Regions from separate parts of the Micrococcus antarcticus genome, predicted to be linked through region 3. Evidence: predicted binding sites of a transcription regulator. Region 3 holds the regulator's gene; each other region holds the start of a gene.

Region 1 (4,207 bases), 520 kb from region 3:
AACCTGGACATGCAGCACTCGGTGCAGATGATGCAGCAGCTGCGCCGCGCCGCCGACGAGCTGGGCCGCACCGTGGTGATCGTGCTGCACGACATCAACTTCGCCGCGCACTACGCCGACCACATCGTGGCCATGGGCGACGGCCAGGTGGTGGAGACGGGCTCGCCCCACGAGATCATGCGCCCCGAGGTCCTCGAGCGGATCTTCAAGACGCCGTGCCACGTGGTGGAGGGGCCGGCCGGCCCGCTCGCCGTCTACTACTGAGCGGGGCTGGGCGGGGCTGGAGCTGGGCGGGGCGGGGCTGAGCTGGGCTGAGCTGCCGTCGGCCGCCCGTGTGGTCTCCGGTCCCTCCATCCGACGCCCACACCCTCCGAGAGACGCCCACACCCTCCCAGAGACCCCCACACCCTCCCAGAGACGCCCACACCCTCCCAGAGTGGTCACAACACGCCGTCTCAACTCTCGGCAGGCGGCGCGTCGTGACCACTCTGCGAGGTGGACTCCGGGCGCGGGTCGATGCGATGCCCCGCCGCCCGCCGTCCGAGAATGACCTCGACCAGCCGTCGGCAGGCCTCACGGTGATCCTCGGCCGTCACCCGCAGGGGAGCGACCCCCCGCGCGAGGAGCCAGCGGTCCCGCCGGGCGTCCCGGGCCTGCTGCTCCCGCGCGAGGTGATGCGCGCCGTCGTACTCGAGGGCGACGGCGCCGTCGGCGTAGTACAGGTCCACCTCGGGACACTGGGGATCGGCGGCGTCGAGGCGGAACTGCAGGATGGGTTCGCCCAGCCCCGCAGCGATCAGATCGAGCCGCACACGCGTCTCCAGGGGAGAGTCCGACCCCACGCGCACCTGCGCCAGCGCCCGTCGCGCCGCATCGATGCCCGGTACACCACCCAGCGCCGCCACGACGGCGGCCAGCCCCTCCGGAGTCGACGCCGGCTCGCGTCGTCCTCGCCGCGACCATGGCCGGGCGAGCAGGTGGTCGCCGGCGGCGATGAGGTCCTCGGGCGTCCACGGAGCGCCGCGCGTGCACAGGTCCGCCCAGGTCCGCTCCGGCGTGGTGGCCCGCAGCCCGTGGACGGCACCCACGTGGTGCGCTGGAAGATCCCGACGGTGCGGGGCGACGCCCTCGCGCCGCAGCCGCTGCCCCGGCGGGAGCGTGACGTGGACGAGGCTGGAGGGGGCCGCGGCGTGCGGGGTCGGCATGCCGTGCAGATGAGCCGCGGTGTCGTGGGAGAGCACCGCCGCACCGCGTCGGCGCAGCAGGGCGGCGAGGACAGCACCGCTCCATCCGTGGCCCGGTTCGGCCAGGCCGACGTCCGCCCATGACGGGCCGGGAGACTCCGCGCGGACCCGCACGCCGTGCAGGGGAGTGGAGAGGTCAGCGCGTCGCAGCCGTTGAGGGGGCACCCCCGCTGTCCGCGCTTCAGCTGTGGTGAACGCAGGAGGCAGGGGAGGAAGGCCCGAGGGCGGCGTCGGCGACATGGCCGAAGCCTCGGCGCAGCGGGACCGTGCGACGCTCGCGGTGAGCACATCTGGGGATGGGGCAGCCCGCCGTCGGCCGCTGTGCAGGGGGCGTTGCGTGTCCGCTCCGGGGGAGGGTGGCCCCGCCTCCCTCCCGACGACCCCTATGGCTCTCCCGCCCTGTTTCCCGCCCCCGCCTCGCCCCGGCCCCGGCCCCGCCGCCCGGCCCCGCCGCCCGGCCCCGTCCCCGCCGCCCCGCCCCCCGCAGGATGGTCGCAACACGCCGCCTGAACTTCTTGCAGACGGCGTGTTGTGACCACCCTGGAACCGGGTCCATACGGCAAGGGGCCAGGAGTGGGCGCTGACGACTCGAGCCGCGCGGCGAGTCGGCGAGCGGACCCCGCCGCCGGACGCGGCTGGCACTCGTGTTGAAGGAGTGCCAAGGCCCGGAGTAGAGTCGACACTGGCACTCGGGGGTACCGGGTGCCAACGCCCGAGGATGGGCCCTGCGGCACCGCGACGACGGAGGGTCTCCACGCCCGTGGCACCCCCTGAGACCACGTCAACGCAGACTCGGCGGCCCTGTCGCCGGCCCGCACGTCGAACAAGAAGGAGTGTGCAGCATGTCCGTTGCCATCAAGCCCCTCGAGGACCGCATCGTCGTCCGCCCGCTGGAGGCCGAGCAGACCACCGCCTCCGGCCTCGTCATCCCGGACACCGCCAAGGAGAAGCCCCAGGAGGGCCAGGTCGTGGCCGTGGGCCCGGGCCGCGTCGCCGAGAACGGCAGCCGCGTGCCGGTGGACGTCGCCGAGGGCGACGTCGTCCTGTACTCCAAGTACGGCGGCACCGAGGTCAAGGTCGGCGGCGAGGAGTACCTCGTCCTCTCCGCCCGCGACGTGCTGGCCATCGTCACCAAGTGACCCCCGCGCGTCGGGCCCGGTGAGCGGAGCGCACCCCACCGGTGCGCCGCCCCGGGCCCGACGCGTCCCGCACTCCCCGAAGACTTCCTGAACCGAAAGGAGCGTCCGTCATGGCCAAGCAGCTGGCATTCAACGACGACGCACGCCGCGCCCTCCAGGCCGGCATCGACAAGCTCGCCGACACCGTCAAGGTGACGCTCGGCCCCAAGGGCCGCAATGTGGTGCTCGACAAGGCGTGGGGTGCCCCCACCATCACCAACGACGGCGTCACGATCGCCCGTGAGATCGAGCTGGACGACCCCTACGAGAACATGGGCGCCCAGCTCGCCAAGGAGGTCGCCACCAAGACCAACGACATCGCGGGCGACGGCACCACCACCGCCACCGTGCTGGCCCAGGCCCTCGTGAACGAGGGCATGCGCCAGGTCGCCGCCGGCGCCGCGCCGAACGACGTCAAGAAGGGCATCGAGGCGGCCGTGTCCGCCGTCGAGAAGCGCCTGCTGGAGAACGCCCGCCCGGTCGAGGGCAAGAACGTGGCCCACGTGGCCGCCATCTCCGCGCAGTCGGACGAGGTCGGCGAGCTGCTGGCCCGCGCCTTCGACACCGTGGGCACCGACGGCGTCATCACCATCGAGGAGTCCTCCACCACCTCGACGGAGCTGGACGTCACCGAGGGCATGCAGTTCGACAAGGGCTACCTGTCCCCGTACATGGTCACCGACGCCGAGCGTCAGGAGGCCGTGCTCGAGGACCCGTACATCCTCATCAACTCCGGCAAGATCTCCAACGTGCAGGAGCTGCTGCCCCTGCTGGAGAAGGTCCTGCAGTCCAACCGCCCGCTGTTCGTGATCGCGGAGGACGTCGAGGGCGAGGCCCTGTCCACCCTCGTGGTCAACAAGATCCGCGGCACCCTGAACGTCGTGGCCGTGAAGGCCCCGGGCTTCGGCGACCGCCGCAAGGCCATGATGCAGGACATCGCGATCCTCACCGGCGCCCAGGTGGTCTCCCCGGACCTCGGCATGAAGCTCGAGCAGGCCGACCTCGACGTGCTCGGCACCGCCCGCCGCATCACCGTGTCCAAGGACAACTCCACGATCGTGGACGGCGGCGGTGAGAAGGCCGACGTGGACGCCCGCGTCTCCCAGATCAAGGCCGAGGTCGCCGCGACCGACTCCGACTGGGACCGCGAGAAGCTGCAGGAGCGCCTCGCCAAGCTCGCCGGTGGCATCGGCGTGATCCGCGTGGGCGCCGCCACCGAGGTGGAGCTCAAGGAGCGCAAGCACCGCATCGAGGACGCCGTGTCCTCCACGCGTGCCGCGCTCGAGGAGGGCATCGTCGCCGGCGGCGGCACCGCCCTCATCAACGCCCTCTCCGTCCTGGACGAGGACGCCGACGTGCAGGCCCTCACCGGGGACGCCGCCGCGGGCGTGGAGATCGTGCGCAAGGCGCTCAAGCAGCCGCTGCGCTGGATCGCCCAGAACGCGGGCGAGGACGGCTACGTCGTCGTCTCCAAGGTCGCCGAGCTGGAGCCGAACCACGGCTACAACGCGAAGACGGGCGTGTACGGCGACCTCCTCGCCGACGGCGTGATCGACCCCGTGAAGGTCACCCGCTCCGCGCTGGCCAACGCGGCGTCCATCGCGGCGCTCGTGCTCACCACCGAGACCCTCGTGGCGGACAAGCCCGAGGACGAGGACGAGCACGGCCACCAGCACTGAGCTGAGTGACGACGCCGGCAGGGCCGGCTCCCTCACGACGACGGCCCGTCATCTGCGCGCGCAGATGACGGGCCGTTTCGCGCCTCCGCACCTGTGCCCGCTTCCG
Region 2 (4,207 bases), 930 kb from region 3:
TGCGCGTTCCGGCCCGACGCCGGCCGGCGCGGATCGCCCCGGTGCTGCGCCGCCGTTGGGAGCGGCTCTTCGCGGGGGCCGGTGCCCACCCGGACGCGGTGCTCGCGACGGGTCAGGAGCTGCTGACGCGGTGGGCCGAGGAGCACCGCCACTACCACTCCCCCGCGCACCTGCTCGCCGTGCTCGAGGCGCTGGACGAGCTCGACGCCGCTGGTGAGGACCTCGGGGCGGACCCCCGCGCCGTGCGTCTGGCGGCCTGGTTCCACGACGCCGTCTACGCGGCGGACCAGACGGCCGACCCCGGCCAGGACGAGGCGGACTCGGCCGAGCTCGCCCTCCACCTGCTCGGCGATCCGCGGCTGCGGGTGCCCACCGCCCTCGTCGCCGAGGTCGAGCGGCTCGTGCTGCTCACCGTGGACCACCGCCCAGCCCCGGGCGACCCCGCCGGGGCTGCTCTGAGCGACGCGGACCTCGCGGTGCTCGGCAGCTCCCCCCAGGGGTATGACGGCTACGTCGAGGCCGTGCGCGCGGACTTCGCGCACGTCGCTGACGCGCACTGGCGCACCGGGAGGGCTGCCGTCCTCCAGCACCTGCTCTCCGCCGAGCACCTCTACGCCACCGCCACCGGCCGCGCCCGCTGGGAGCAGCCGGCGCGTCTGAACCTGCGCCGCGAGCTGGAGGCCCTGCGCTCCTGAGCCGACACGGCGAGGCCCGCCTCCCCGGATCGGGAAGACGGGCCTCGCGTGCTGGGCGCCCGGGAGGACCGGGCGGGCTCAGCGGGTGGTCACATCATGCCGCCCATGCCGCCCATCGGGTCCATGCCCTCGGCACCGCCGGCCGGGTTCTTCTCCGGCTTGTCGGCCACGACGGCCTCGGTGGTGAGGAACAGGCCCGCGATGGACGCGGCGTTCTGCAGGGCGGAGCGGGTCACCTTGACCGGGTCGTTGATGCCCGCGGCCAGCAGGTCCTCGTACTCGCCGGTGGCGGCGTTCAGGCCGTGGCCGGCCTCGAGGGTCTTGACCTTGTCCGCCACGACGCCCGGCTCCATGCCCGCGTTGAAGGCGATCTGCTTCAGCGGGGCCTCGATGGCGACCTTGACGATGTTCGCGCCGGTGGCCTCGTCGCCCTCGAGCTGCAGGCCCTCGAACGCCTTCGCGCCGGCCTGGATCAGGGCCACGCCGCCGCCTGCGACGATGCCCTCCTCCACGGCCGCCTTGGCGTTGCGCACGGCGTCCTCGATGCGGTGCTTGCGCTCCTTGAGCTCCACCTCGGTGGCCGCGCCGGCCTTGATGACGGCCACGCCGCCGGCCAGCTTGGCGAGGCGCTCCTGGAGCTTCTCGCGGTCGTAGTCCGAGTCGGTGTTCTCGATCTCGGCGCGGATCTGGGCCACGCGGCCGGCGATCTGCTCGGCGTCGCCGGCACCCTCCACGATGGTGGTCTCGTCCTTGGTGATGACCACCTTGCGGGCGGTGCCCAGCAGGTCGAGGGTGGCGTTCTCCAGGGAGAGGCCGACCTCGGAGGAGATGACCTGGCCGCCGGTGAGGATGGCGATGTCGGCGAGCATGGCCTTGCGGCGGTCGCCGAAGCCCGGAGCCTTCACGGCCACGGACTTGAAGGTGCCGCGGATCTTGTTGACCACCAGCGTGGCCAGGGCCTCGCCGTCGACGTCCTCGGCGATGATCAGCAGCGGCTTGCCGGACTGCATGACCTTCTCGAGGATCGCCACCATGTCCTTCACGGTGGAGATCTTGGAGTTCACGATGAGGATGTAGGGATCCTCGAGGACGGCCTCCTGGCGGTCCGTGTCCGTGACGAAGTAGCCGGAGATGTAGCCCTTGTCGAACCGCATGCCCTCGGTGAGCTCGAGCTCGAGGCCGAAGGTGTTGGACTCCTCGACGGTGATGACGCCCTCCTTGCCGACCTTGTCCAGCGCCTCGGCGATGAGGGCGCCGATCTGCGGGTCGGCGGCGGAGATGGACGCGGTGGCGGCGATCTGCTCCTTGGTCTCGATCTCGCGGGACGCGGAGAGCAGCTCGGCGGTGACGGCCTCGACGGCCTTCTCGATGCCGCGCCTCAGGGAGAGCGGATCGGCGCCGGCGGCCACGTTGCGCAGGCCCTCGCGCACGAGCGCCTGGGCGAGCACGGTGGCGGTGGTGGTGCCGTCGCCGGCGACGTCGTCGGTCTTCTTGGCGACCTCCTTGACGAGCTCCGCGCCGATCTTCTCGTAGGGGTCCTCGAGCTCGATCTCCTTGGCGATGGACACGCCGTCGTTGGTGATGGTGGGGGCGCCCCACTTCTTCTCGAGCACCACGTTGCGGCCGCGGGGGCCGAGCGTCACCTTCACGGCGTCCGCGAGGGTGTTCAGACCCTTCTCCAGACCGCGGCGGGCCTCTTCGTCGAATGCGATGGTCTTGGCCATGAGTGCATGTCCTTTCTGGACGTCACGTTCCTTGCTGGTGGCTGACCCGCACCGATGCCCGCGACGGACGGCCCGGAACGGGGCCTCACCGATGGACAGGTCCTCCTCCACGGGGGTGCCGGCCGGGGTACGACTGGCAGTCCCACCTTCGGAGTGCTAACCCCATTATGAGCACTCTCCCCGGGAGAGTGCAAAAGGCTGGGGCGTCGTTCGCCCGCATCCGCACCGGGCGGACGACACGAGGACGGCGCGCGGGTCCGGATGCACGCGACCCCCGTGGGCGCCGTCCCCTCAGGGGGTGGCGCCCACGGGGGTCGCACAGCGTCGGCGGACGCGCCGCCGACGGGGTCAGCCGGTGACGACGACGGCGACGCCGTCGACCTGCAGGTTCGGGCTCTGGACGACGGGGAGGCCCAGCTCGCGGCCGACGGCCTCGGCGGCGGCCTTGTCCCCGGAGCGGTTGTACATCACGGTGGAGGCGCCCACGCGGGGGCCGCTCCAGTTCTGGGCGGACACCGACGTGAAGCCGGCGTTCTTGAGCTCCTGCGCGTTGCGGGCGGCCAGGCGGTTGATGCGGGTTGCGTTGTACACCGTCACACGGGTGCTCTTCGCCGCTGCGGCGGCACGGGAGGCCTCGGCCTTGCGGGACGCCTCGGCGGCCTGCGAGCGCGACGCCGAGGCAGCCTGCGAGCGGGAGGCCTCGGCAGCCTGGGAGCGCGATGCCTCGGCAGCCTGGGAGCGCGATGCCTCGGCGGCGCGGGCGGCCTCGGCCGACGCGGCGGCGGAGCGGGAGGCCTCCGCGTCACGGGACGCCTGGGCGGCGGACTCCTGCGCGGCACGGGAGGACTCGGCGGCCTGCGCGGCGGAGGAGGACTCGGCGGCCTGCGCGGCACGGGAGGACTCGGCGGCCTGCGCGGCAGCGGAGGACTGTTCGGCGGCGCGGGAGGCCTCCGCGTCACGGGACGCCTGGGCGGCGGACTCCTGCGCGGCACGGGAGGACTCGGCGGCCGGAGCGGGCCCGGTGCTCGACGCGTCCGTGGTCGCGGAGGGCGGGGCAGGCTCGGTCGAGGACGCGGCGGCCTCGGAGGAGGAGGCCGGGGCCTCGGTCGTGCTGTTCGTGGGCGCCGAGGAGGACGAGGAGTCCGCCGCGCCGGCCGTCGGGCGGTCGTCCCCGCCGGTGAGCCACGGCAGGATCACACCCAGGAACAGGCCCGCGAGCAGCACGAGCCCGGCGAGCAGCAGCAGCGGGCGGAGAGCGCCCCCGCCTGCGCCGCCGGACGCGGCGGTGGCGCCGGCGGCGGCCGGTGCGAAGGACGCGCGGTGCGCGCCGCGCTGGTCGGTGTACTCGGGGACGTCGTCGAAGCGGTCGGGCCGGTATGCCATCGGTCAGTTCTCCTGGCGGGGGGAAGCGGGAGCGGTGGACGAGGGAGTCACGGGCCTCCTGATCGCCCGTCGCCGGGTGCCGCGCGTGCGCAGCAGGCGACGGACGAGGAGGGGGCGGTAGGCCAGGGCGGCCTCGCGATCCAGCAGTCCGTTCAACACCTGATAGTAGGCGGTCGGCGCCAGTCCGAGGCGCTCCCGGATCGCGTGGTCCTTCGCGCCGGTGTGCCGCCAGGTCGCGGCCTCGAGGTCGAGGACGGCCCGTTCCTGCTCCGTGAGACCGCCGAGGGGCGCGCGGGAGGCGCGCGCGGCGGCGTCGTCGGGGCGGAGATCCGGCTGAGGCATGACGGCCACTGTAGTGACCGTCGCGGCCGTCGGCGCGCGGATACGCTCGGAGCATGGATCTCC
Region 3 (4,207 bases):
TGGTACGAGGTCTCCAACTGGGCGCGGGACCCGGAGGGGACGGGCGTCCACCGGGCGCGGCACAACGTGGCCTACTGGGAGGACCAGGACTGGTGGGGCGTGGGGCCCGGCGCGCACTCGCACCTGGCGGGCGTGCGCTTCTGGAACGCGAAGCACCCCGCCGCGTACGCGCAGCGCCTGGCCACGGGCGTGACCCCGGCTGTGGGCCGGGAGATCCCCGATGCGCCGGCGCGCCGGCTCGAGCGGGTGATGCTCGCCGCCCGCACGTCCACGGGACTGGGCCTCGCCGAGGTGGAGGAGGGGTTCGCCGCGGCCGGCGACGACGGCGCCCGGCTGCGGGACCTCGTGGCCGCCCTCATCGCGGACGGGCTCGTGGACGGCCGTGCCGCCCTGTCCGGGCGGATCGTGCCGACCCTCGAGGGGCGGCTGCGCAACGACCGGATCGTCCGGGACCTGGCCGGCTTCTGACGCCGAGCGCGGTGCGGCTCAGCGCAGGACGCGCAGGTTGAACGGGTAGCGGAAGGGGCGGCCCTTCGACACGTTCGCGGCCCCCATGACGCCGTAGCAGGACATGGCCACCCAGGTGAGGGCGCCGAGGATCGCGAGAATCGGCCCGATGACCGGGAGGGCGCCCAGGAGCAGGAAGAGCACCACCAGCAGCGTGGGCGGCACGGAGAAGTTCAGCGCCTCCTTGGCCTCCTGCGCGGTGAACGGTCCGCGGTCACGGTAGCGCAGCCACACGAGCAGCGGTCCGAGACATCCCAGCGCCACGCTCAGGTGCCCGAAGGCGGCGCGGTCTCGGTCCTGCTTCGCGCTGAGGGGTCCGCCCTCGGTGCCGGCGGAGGCCACCCAGGCCGCGGCACGGGGCTGGCCGGTCTGCGGCGGGGTGGTGTTCACGGCGGATCCTCCTGAGGGGCGGCAAGGTCCCGGCCGCACGGGGCGGGCGCGGGGCCCGATCAGTGTAGCGCGGCGACGGGAGGCGGAGCCGGCGCCCCGGCGTGCTCAGCCACGGTCCTCCGCGGTGAGGAAGTCGATGAGCTCCTCGACCCGGCCCAGCAGGGACGGCTCGAGGTCCGCGTACGTGGTGACGTGGGAGAGCAGCCGCTTCCAGCCCAGTCCGGTGGCCTCCTTCGTGCCGTGGGGCCAGCCCAGGCCCTTCAGCACGCCGGTCTTCCAGTCCTGGCCGCGCGGGACCACGGGCCAGGCCTCGATGCCGAGCACGGCGGGCTTGACGACCTGCCAGACGTCCACGTAGGGGTGGCCCAGGATGAGCACGTTGCCGGCCGCCCCGGGCACTCGCATCGCCTCCGCGGCGATCCGCTCCTCCTTCGAGCCCGTCACGAGGTGGTCCACGAGGATGCCCAGGCGGCGCCGGGGGCCGGGGGAGAACTCACGGATCGCCCCGGCCAGGTCGTCCACGCCGTGCAGCGGCTCCACGACGATCCCCTCGAGGCGCAGGTCCTCGCCCCAGACCTTCTCGACGAGCTCGGCGTCGTGCACGCCCTCCACCCAGATCCGCGACGCGCGGGCGGTGCGCGCCCGGACCCCCTCCACGCGGCGGGATCCCGACGCCGTCCGGGCGGGCGCGCGCGACGCCGTCGTCGTCGCGGGGGTGAGGGTGACGGGCTCGCCGTCGATCCAGAATCCGCCGCCCAGGGGGAAGGAGCGGCGGACGCCGCGGCGGTCCTCCAGGACCACCACGTGCACGCCGCCGGAGCGCTCCGTGCGCACGACGGCGCCGGTGAACCCCGAGCCGACGTCCTCCACCACGACGCCGGGGGAGGCCGGCACCTCGGGGGTGCGCCGCGCCGGCGGTCGGGTCAGGGAATCGTGGCCCGCGGGGCCCCACGTGCTCCAGTCCATGTCGGGCACGGTACCAAGGGCGGTAGGATTGGCACTTGGATGTGGCGAGTGCCAGACATCGGAGGGAAGGAGACCGTCATGACGGAGCAGCCGCGCCGACTGCAGGTGCTCCAGGCCATCGTGGAGGACTACGTGGCCCTCAGCGAGCCCGTGGGCTCCAAGGCCATCGTCGAGCGTCACGCGCTGGGCGTCTCCTCGGCCACGGTGCGCAACGACATGGCCGCCCTCGAGGAGGAGGGTCTGATCGTGGCCCCCCACACCTCCGCGGGGCGGGTGCCCACGGACAAGGGCTACCGCGTGTTCGTGGACCGCATCTCCGAGGTCAAGCCCCTCTCTCCGGCCGAGCGCCGAGCCGTGCAGGCACTGCTGGACTCGGAGCAGGACACGGAGCACATGATGGAGGCCACCGTGCGCCTCCTCGCCCAGCTGACCCACCAGGTGGCCGTCGCCCAGTTCCCGCACGAGGACGGCTCGACCGTGCGCCACCTCGAGCTCGTCTCCCTGACGCCCACGCGCGTGCTCGCCGTGCTCATCCTCTCCACCGGCCGGGTGGACCAGCGGGTGGTCCCACTCGAGCGTCTCGTGGCGGAGGATGACCTCGCCGCGCTGCGCCTGCTCCTGCTCCAGGCGATGATCGGCCGAGGGGCCGGGCAGGCCGCCGCCCTGCTGGACGCGGCCGTCACGGGTGTGCGGCCGGAGCAGCGTCCCACGGCGGACGCGCTCGTCGGCGCGGTCCGCAGCCTCCTGGAGGCGGGCCGACAGGACCGGATCGTCATGGCGGGCACCGCCAACCTGGCCCGCTCCACGGGGGACTTCGGCGCCTCGATCGGACCGATCCTGGAGGCCCTCGAGGAGCAGGTGGTGCTGCTGCGCCTGCTCACGGAGATGGAGCAGGACGCGCACGGGGTGTCCGTGCGGATCGGCTCCGAGAACGCCGGCTCGCTCGCGGACACCTCCGTGGTGGCCGCCGCCTATGGGCCGGGCGCCGTCGCCAAGGTGGGCGTGGTGGGCCCCACGCGCATGGACTACCCCGGCACCATGGCCTCCGTCCGCGCGATCGCCCGCTACCTCTCCCGCATCCTCACCCCCTGACCTCGACCCCCGCGAAGGAAGTGCCCCCACCGTGTCCGACCACTACGAGACCCTCGGCGTCAGCCGCGACGCCAGCACCGAGGAGATCCGCCGCGCGTACCGCAAGCTGGCGCGCACCCACCACCCGGACGTGAACCCCAGCCCGGAGGCCGCGGAGCAGTTCAAGCGCATCTCCCACGCCTACGAGGTCCTCTCGGACGAGGACAAGCGCCGCAGCTACGACACCACCGGCAACGAGAACGGCTCCGCCGGGTTCGGCGGCGGCTTCGGCGGCTTCGGCGGTGGCGGCTTCGCCGACATCTTCGAGACCTTCATGTCCGCGGCGGGCGGCGCCGGCCGGGGCCCCGCGAGCCGGACGCGCCGGGGACAGGACGCGCTCGTCACCGCGCAGATCGACCTCAAGGACGCCGTGTTCGGCAGCGAGCAGACCCTCCACCTGGACACGGCCGTGCGCTGCGAGCGATGCGAGGGCTCGTGCTGCGAGCCCGGCACCGACCCCGAGACCTGCGAGACCTGCCACGGCCGCGGCATGGTGCAGCGGCCGATGCGCTCGATGCTCGGCACCGTGATGGCCACCGAGGCGTGCCCGGCGTGCCGCGGCTTCGGCACCGTGATCCCCACCCCCTGCACCGAGTGCTCGGGCCAGGGACGAGTGCGCACGGAGCGCCCCCTCACCCTGCGCATCCCCGCCGGCGTGGACGACGGCACCCGCATCCACCTCGCCGGCCGCGGAGAGGCCGGCCCCGCCGGCGGCCCGAACGGCGACCTCTTCGTGGAGATCGCCGTGCGCCCGGACCCCGTCTTCCGCCGCGAGGGCGACCACCTGGCCACCACCGTGACGGTCCCGATGGCCGCCGCCGCCCTCGGGACGAGCATCACCCTCGACACCCTGGACGGCAAGCAGAGCGTGACCCTGGAGCCGGGCACCCAGTCCGGGCACGTGGAGACGCTGCACGGCCTCGGCGTGGGCCGGCTGCGCGGCTCCGGTCGCGGCGACCTCAAGGTGGACGTGGTCGTCACCACCCCCACGGACATCACCGGCGAGGAGCGCGAGCTCCTCACGCGCCTGGCCGAGATCCGCGGCGAGGACGTGGTCCACGGCGCCCCGCAGCAGCGGGGCGTGTTCGCCCGCCTGCGGGAGAACCTGAAGAACCTGTGACCGCGCCGCTGTTCCACCTGGCGGCGGGGGCGCTCGAGGGAGCGGCCGCCGGGGCCACCGTGACCCTCACGGGCTCCGAGGCCCGGCACGCCG

Evidence for each region. The regulator HrcA, encoded in region 3, represses chaperone genes, less so after heat shock. The targets are predictions, from matches to a motif close to TTNGCACTCGNNNNNNNCGAGTGCNAA.
Region 1: a site for HrcA is predicted at 1,880-1,906, ahead of groES (co-chaperone GroES). Genes of this name have one in related genera too.
Region 2: a site for HrcA is predicted at 2,553-2,579, ahead of groL (chaperonin GroEL). Genes of this name have one in related genera too.

Annotation. Positions count from the first base shown of each region.
Region 1 is NZ_CP085253.1:1,052,522-1,056,728, reverse strand. It holds gene LG274_RS04850 (ABC transporter ATP-binding protein) at 1-264, shown strand, start outside; gene LG274_RS04845 (hypothetical protein) at 456-1,358, opposite strand; gene groES (co-chaperone GroES) at 2,087-2,383, shown strand; gene groL (chaperonin GroEL) at 2,494-4,101, shown strand.
Region 2 is NZ_CP085253.1:2,210,444-2,214,650, reverse strand. It holds gene LG274_RS10345 (DUF4031 domain-containing protein) at 1-695, shown strand, start outside; gene groL (chaperonin GroEL) at 785-2,419, opposite strand; gene LG274_RS10335 (LytR C-terminal domain-containing protein) at 2,768-3,802, opposite strand; gene LG274_RS10330 (DUF3263 domain-containing protein) at 3,806-4,144, opposite strand; gene LG274_RS10325 (uracil-DNA glycosylase) at 4,198-4,207, shown strand, end outside.
Region 3 is NZ_CP085253.1:531,652-535,858, reverse strand. It holds gene hemW (radical SAM family heme chaperone HemW) at 1-468, shown strand, start outside; gene LG274_RS02535 (DUF4870 domain-containing protein) at 487-897, opposite strand; gene LG274_RS02530 (DUF3097 domain-containing protein) at 1,003-1,863, opposite strand; gene hrcA (heat-inducible transcriptional repressor HrcA) at 1,942-2,955, shown strand; gene dnaJ (molecular chaperone DnaJ) at 2,987-4,114, shown strand; gene LG274_RS02515 (16S rRNA (uracil(1498)-N(3))-methyltransferase) at 4,111-4,207, shown strand, end outside.